3 regions of the Paenibacillus allorhizoplanae genome follow, and region 3 is predicted to be linked to each of the others. Evidence: riboswitches for the same ligand, from Rfam matches in the RefSeq annotation. Region 3 holds a riboswitch; each other region holds the start of a gene.
The links. A riboswitch is a leader RNA that binds a small molecule or an ion and turns the genes downstream of it on or off. The one in region 3 is predicted to bind cobalamin.

Region 1: linked by a shared signal. The riboswitch ahead of L6I86_RS17620 (DUF4430 domain-containing protein) and the one ahead of L6I86_RS18985 (ABC transporter substrate-binding protein) in region 3 are both predicted to bind cobalamin.
Region 2: linked by a shared signal. The riboswitch ahead of L6I86_RS17640 (S-layer homology domain-containing protein) and the one ahead of L6I86_RS18985 (ABC transporter substrate-binding protein) in region 3 are both predicted to bind cobalamin.

Annotation. Positions count from the first base shown of each region.
Region 1 is NZ_CAKMMW010000010.1:31,531-33,801, reverse strand. Features, by position in the region: gene L6I86_RS17620 (DUF4430 domain-containing protein) at 1-946, opposite strand, end outside; cobalamin riboswitch at 1,096-1,290, opposite strand; gene L6I86_RS17615 (hypothetical protein) at 1,431-1,715, opposite strand; gene L6I86_RS17610 (MBL fold metallo-hydrolase) at 2,049-2,271, opposite strand, start outside.
Region 2 is NZ_CAKMMW010000010.1:41,139-43,409, forward strand. Features, by position in the region: gene L6I86_RS17640 (S-layer homology domain-containing protein) at 1-924, opposite strand, end outside; cobalamin riboswitch at 1,056-1,252, opposite strand; gene L6I86_RS17645 (LysR family transcriptional regulator) at 1,418-2,271, shown strand, end outside.
Region 3 is NZ_CAKMMW010000011.1:137,994-140,264, reverse strand. Features, by position in the region: gene L6I86_RS18995 (aspartyl-phosphate phosphatase Spo0E family protein) at 1-196, shown strand, start outside; gene L6I86_RS18990 (hypothetical protein) at 260-787, shown strand; cobalamin riboswitch at 820-971, shown strand; gene L6I86_RS18985 (ABC transporter substrate-binding protein) at 1,127-2,143, shown strand; gene L6I86_RS18980 (FecCD family ABC transporter permease) at 2,143-2,271, shown strand, end outside.

The DNA of each region.
Region 1 (2,271 bases), on a different contig from region 3:
GTGCGATTAACACTTGTTCTGTTGCCATTAAGTTCTGGCTAGGTTCATCTACTTTCCAAGTAAAAGCTCCATTTGGCAGTTGGAAACTATACACCGCATCAACAACAGTTTGACCCTTAACCAACCAATTTGCGGACAACATGTCTTCTCCAACTGCGACCAAACCTGATACCGATGTGGCCCAACTGTTCGAGTTGTCGCCGTAACCCCATTGACCCGCGGAATTAAACCCAGCATTGTCTAACTGCCTTTGCTTCAATAACGTTTTTGCGCGTACTATTGCAGCTGCTGCTGCGCTATTGGATTGATAATTACCAAGTGCAAGCAACGCCATTCCTGTAATGTCTGTATCTGATTCACTTCCAAAGAAAGCAAACCCGCCATCAGACAACTGTAAGCTAAGTAAATAACTTAACGCTTTTTCTTTGGCTGCATCGTTCCAGCTCCCAACGTTATGTCCCCTTTTCTTGCCTGTATCCAGAGCAAGCATCGCCCAAATCTGTCGATTAGAACCACCGAAGGAACCCGTTGAAGGATCTTGCTGTGCTGCTAACTCTTTATACAAATTACGATTGGTTTCCCATGCGTGAGAGGGATCGAGATTCATAGCCAACAAACCAAAAATTAAATTGATATGGTATGTACTACTATCTGTTTCTAGTAAATCGCCAGGATCACTTTGTTCCCAAGAAGGCAGCGTCCATTTGCTACTATGCAGATCTTCCCCTGATCCCCATAGCGCCACCATCTGCCACCAAGAATTGAGTTCAGACCGATTTTGCTCATAAAATGAGACGGTATCCGAGATCATAGTATCCAATTTCGTACTTGGATTTGCATCGACTGCTCTCGCAGATTGCGGGACGATTAATAAAGTAATGAGAGCCAAACTTAATAGTGCTGAAACACCTTTTTTCATCAAACGGAACAAACTAATCACCTTCATCTTCCTTAAAATAGTGGATAAACAAAAAAAACACCCTTCCCCGAGTTCCAGAGGAAAGATGTCTTTGTAAGAATCGTGTTAATCTAACGACTAACCATTCTTTTTGGCAAATGCAAAGAAACATCTTCCTCCCATCCTCGTGAGAAAAAAAATAAAATACTTATCAGGCAGGTCTCCTGGCTTCGCTTCATCGCTTGTACAATCTCCTTCCCCTCTTGTTATCGAGAGTGGCTATGATTGTTAGCTCAGCGTTACAGTGGCGGGACCGCATCGGAATTGAACCGAACTTCCCTATTAAGCTTCCGCTAGATTCAGCAGAAAGCACCTATTAAGCTAGTTTATGAAATTGTTTGTAATCATGACGAATTGTACATGACTTCATCGTAATAGACAATCCTTTTTTTCACACACCCAAAAAGGCAACCCCACCAAGACCCCTAGGTCCTGCGGGATTACCTCTCTTTTTACCCGAGCAATCCGTAAATTAATATCTACAAATGCTGCGTGTAATAATTACTAACAAAATGAAAAGTACTAGGATACTAGCGGCTGAATTGTTTTTCGGAGGACAAGCAACAGCTTGCGTGTGAACCGGTTTCGGGAACACAAATTCAGTTTGTTGGTAGGACGCGTGCAGGTGGATATTATTGTGCATCGGTTGTTGCATAATTGGCGCTGGCGCTGGAAGCGGTGTAGGCATTGGCATTGGCATCGGGGTTGGCATTGGCATTGGTTGCATTGGGTAATTCGGGACTTTAACATATTCCATGGAAGAGCACCTCCTTCAAATTTTCCCCAAAGGGACTTTCTCAAGCTTACGGTTAACTCAAAGGTTATTGTTGGAGTTGGGTGAATAGCTTACAACATCAGTCTATGGGGAAGCACCTACGTTGCACACGGTAAATACCCAGTTTATAAATAAATTGGGTGGGTGTCATGGGCGAACGAGCATAATCAGGAGATAGTCGAATATTTCGACTTACAACAGCTACATCTCCACTTGCTCATCCTGCAACTCGATTATTTCGACTTACTCCTCTTCCCCATCCATATAACACAAAAAGGACCGCCCCCTCATCAGAGGGAGCAGTCCTTCAAATAATTACACGTATGGGTTATTCTCACGTTCGAAGCCAATCGTCGTCTTGGCGCCATGCCCCGAATAGACGATGACGTCGTCATCTAGCAGGAACAGCTTATCCTGGATGGAATCCAGCAGGGTATTGTTGTCTCCACCAAGCAGGTCGGTACGACCGACCGATAGTTTAAACAACACATCACCGCTGAACAGGTGTTTGTCATATAGTAAACTCACACTGCCCGGT
Region 2 (2,271 bases), on a different contig from region 3:
TAGCCCATTCAATGCCTGCTCTGTCGACATCCCCGTTACTCCACTGCCGTCAGAAGTATGCTTAAATCCCTGTCCTTTGGAATAAAAGGATAGCAAATCATCAACAATGGTATGACCATTCTTAATAAAACGACTATCTTCAATATTGATACCAAGCTCACATAGCGCCATCAGTACCTGCACGGTGCTCTCCGAAGTTTTCGAGCCCCAACTTGCATAGCCGCCATCGTTGTCCTGTAATTTGGAAAGAAGGTTAATTGCCTTTTCCGTAGCTGTTTTTACTCTCGTATCATTTTGGTATTTGGCTAGTGCCTGTAAGGCCATGCCCGTAATATCAGGATCTGCCGATACGCCCGAAAGTGCAAATCCGCCATCCTGAAGCTGATGCGATAAGATTTCATCTATATACATGTCTCGGGTAGCCTGCGTTTTGGCGGTTGGATTAACCGGGATATTGTAATTGCCGCTGTCGAGGGAAATTAATGCAAATATAGGACCATTGATTCCTTGCCAGATGGTTTTATCGAAGTCCCCGAGCGGCGTAAGTAGATTATATCCTGCAACATGAGTGGGATCTGCGCCAATTGCGGTTAAGGCCAAAATCAAACGTGAGTATTCGGTGTACTTTTTATCGTGAAGATTGCCTTTCAAATCTTTGACATAGGTTTCAACGCTTTTGTAATAATCATCGTAGTAGCTTTGAGGTACGTCATAGTTGGAACGGGCAAGCCCGATAATGGCCCATTCACCGCCTATAGAGCCTACCTCTGGTTTGTTTACCGTTTCAAGTAAATAGGCGGCAGTGTCTGTTACAGCACTGTCTACAGCCGTATCAGAGGCAGCAGATACATGAATTATGTTAATGCTGCTTGTAAATAGGAATAGAGCCATGAATAGGGTGAAAATCCTATAGGTTAGTTTCATTATTGTCCTCCTAGTAAAATGATAGGGATGATGAGCATACAAAAAAGCCCTTGATTTGAAAGAATCAAGGGCTGTGATGTCAATATAGGTCGTAGACAACAAAAAGGCACCCCCTCCATCGTCCGTAGAGTTTGTGAATACACATTAAGGCTGGTCTCCTGACTCATGCGTCAACGCTTCTCTAACCTTCCCGGTATAGGAATACCAGTGGCAATTCTTAGAGTTGCTCTTCATTTACAGTGGCGGGACCGTGCTGGATTTGCACCAGACTTCCCAATTAAGCATTGCTTATTCCTAATAAGCATGCACCTTAACTATCAATTATTTAATTAGTCTAATCATATAGTCAGTTCAATTGTTTGTCTATGGAAGTTTAGTATTGATGTGGCTCGTATAGATGTCATTCAAGATACGGTGATTCACATAATTTGTGTTACAATATTCAAAATTAAGTAAGCTGCCGGTTCGGATTATAGTCGAAGGAGGGATATCCATGACTTTACAACAATTAAAATACGTAATCGAGGTAGCAAATCGCGGATCTATTAATGAGGCTGCCAAAAGGCTGTTTATTTCCCAACCAAGCCTTTCAAATGCGATTCGGGAGTTGGAAGAAGAAATTCAAATCGCTATCTTTGAAAGATCAAATAAAGGGATATCACTTTCCAAAGAAGGTGTTGAATTTCTTAGTTATGCGCGGCAGGTCGTCGAGCAGGCAGAGTTATTGGAAAGTAGATACCTGAATGCGAAGCCTTCATCGCAGCATTTTTCTGTGTCGACTCAGCATTATGCTTTTGCGGTAAATGCGTTCGTAAGTCTTGTTTCGGAGTATGGTCAGGATGAATATGAGTTGGCTTTGCGAGAAACCAAAACGTACGAAATTATTGAAGATGTCAAAAACCTGCGCAGTGAGATTGGCATCTTATACTTGAACGAATTTAATGGGAAGGTCATAAACAAGCTGCTTAAAAGCGGGAATCTGCAATTCAACAGTTTATTTATCGCCAAACCGCATATTTTTATCAGCATTAAAAATCCCCTCGCGAAGCAATCCATCGTGACCATTGACCAGCTGCAAAACTATCCCTATTTGTCCTTTGATCAAGGGGAGTATAATTCCTTTCATTTTGCCGAAGAAATTCTCAGTACGATGTCACATCAGAAAAGCATCCGTGTGAATGACCGAGCCACACTCTTTAATTTGTTGATCGGCTTAAACGGATATACCATATCGACCGGGGTTTTGAGCTCAGATTTGAATGGAAATGAGATTATTCCCGTACCTTTGGATTGTGACGAAACGATCAATGTCGGGTGGATTTCCCATAGCCATATTCCGCTATCCAA
Region 3 (2,271 bases):
GCGTTGGCTGACCAGAAATGCCAAGAAGCAAAATTCCCTAGCTATACTTGAAGAAGAGATCAATACCTTGAGACGTAAAATGGAACAGATGGTCATGGAAGGTCGAGAAATGACATCTGATGCGGTTGTTGAATTAAGTACGATGCTGGATCAAAAAATAAATGAATATATGACATCTGGAAAGAAAAGTCGGTGAAAACCGACTTTTCTGGCGATTATCGATAAAGAGAGAGTACTTGACGGAGGGAATTACATACACATGAAAGCAAAATGGTTGTTCGTTGTCATGCTAGGAATGATGTTAATGCTTACAGCTTGTGGTGGACCGAAGGCAGATGTATCAGTGTTTATGATGGGACCTAACGGGTTTCCAAGTGAAGCGGCGGAGAAGTTGGAAGTATCTTTGAAATCCAAGGTAGGTGAAATTCCTACTGTGAAGCTGAATACATCACCTATTTTTTCATTGGAAAAAATGATTGTGGAGCTAGCTGCTGGTGGTAACGGGATCTTCATTTTGGGAGAAGAGCAGTTCAAAGGCTTGAGCAACCAAGCGGGATTCGTTTCGTTGGATAACATCATCAACCCTAAGGATTATCCAGATGGGGTTATCGAGATCAAAGAAGAAGGTAAGGCAGCGGAGAAGCATCTGTACGGCATTCCGCTTACTGGAAACAAATGGATGAAAGAGCAAGGTTTTGAAGGTAAAGGGTTATATGCGTTCATTCCACAGAATGCTCCGAAAATGGACGAGGCATTGAAAGTCATCCAAATTATTGCGCAAAAATAAGAGAACATTTATAATCGACAAATAGTTTCAATGTATAATTTGCAACTGTAGGTACTGGTCATATTCCAAATGGAACATTACTAGTTAGGGGAAGCCGGTTCAAATCCGGCACGGTCCCGCCACTGTAATTCAGACTTGTGAAAGTCTGGAGAGTCAGGATACCTGCCTATGGTGCCGATACAACATCCTTCGAGGAAAAGGGTCGCGTTAAATCAGGAAGCAGCGCACGTAAGTTCGTTGTCATATACCGCGATTTATCGTCTCCTTCGTTCCTAGTGAACAAGGGGACTTTTTTAATTTTGACTATGAATTGAAAATAAGGAAAAGAGGGTTTAAGTGATGAAACAGAGCAATTTCAAAAGGGGTCTTATTCTTACATTAGCGGTTGCGACCGCGATCTCGTTAGCGGCATGTGCGAAGAAGGAAACAGAAATTACGGATCCATCGAAACTAGGTGGTGTAGGGACGAAGGCGCCAACTACGACATCGACGGCAGCACCTGCTGCAGCAAAGAAAACGACATATCCTTTGAAAGTAAAAGATGCGACAGGCAAAGAGTTTACATTCGACAAAGCACCAGAGCGAATCGCGTCGGTCTCGCCATCAGAGACAGAATCGCTGTTTGCGATTGGACTAGAGGCGAATATTGTCGGTGTATCGGATTTTGACGATTATCCGGAAGCAGCAAAATCGAAGCCGAAGCTAGGCAGCATTACGAAACCAAACATGGAAGCAGTCATTGCTTCGAATGCGAGTATTGTTTTCTCTGGTGTTTCCATGACTGCTAAATCAGTTGAGGATCTACGTGCGATGAACATTAACGTCTTTAAAGTAGATCCCAAAACGGTAGATGATGCGATGAACAATATTCAAACGTTCGGACTTATTACGGACCATCAAGAGCAAGCAGAGAAAGTTGTCGCCAAAATGAAAGCAGACCGTCAGAAGGTTGTCGATGCCGTGAAAGATGTGAAGCAAGAGAATAAGAAAAAAGTATACATGGAATTTGCTCCAGGCTGGACCGTAGGAAGCGGTGAGTTCATGGATGAGTTAATCAAAATCGCAGGTGGAATTAACGTAGCCGGCGATAAAGCAGGCTGGTATGAGATCAGTGAAGAGAAGATCATTCAGCAAAATCCAAACGTCATCTTGTTCGCAAATGGGATTGTCGATTTCAAGAGCAAGAAGCCATTGGAAGAAATTATTCGTACGCGCGGTGGGTGGGATGCGATTGACGCCGTGAAGAATAAACGTGTGGTAGGACTCGACCAGAACTCTGTAAGTCGCCCAGGTCCGAGACTGACGGATGGGCTACTGGAAATGGCGAAAGGAATCTATCCTGAATTGGTGAAATAATGAAAAGAAAATTGATGCTTGGAGGAGGAGTATGCATTATACTCCTTCTTCTTTCTATTGTGGTGAGTTTATCCATCGGGTCGGCTCAGCTTCCTCTTTCACATATCGTGGGAATTCTAGCGGAGCAT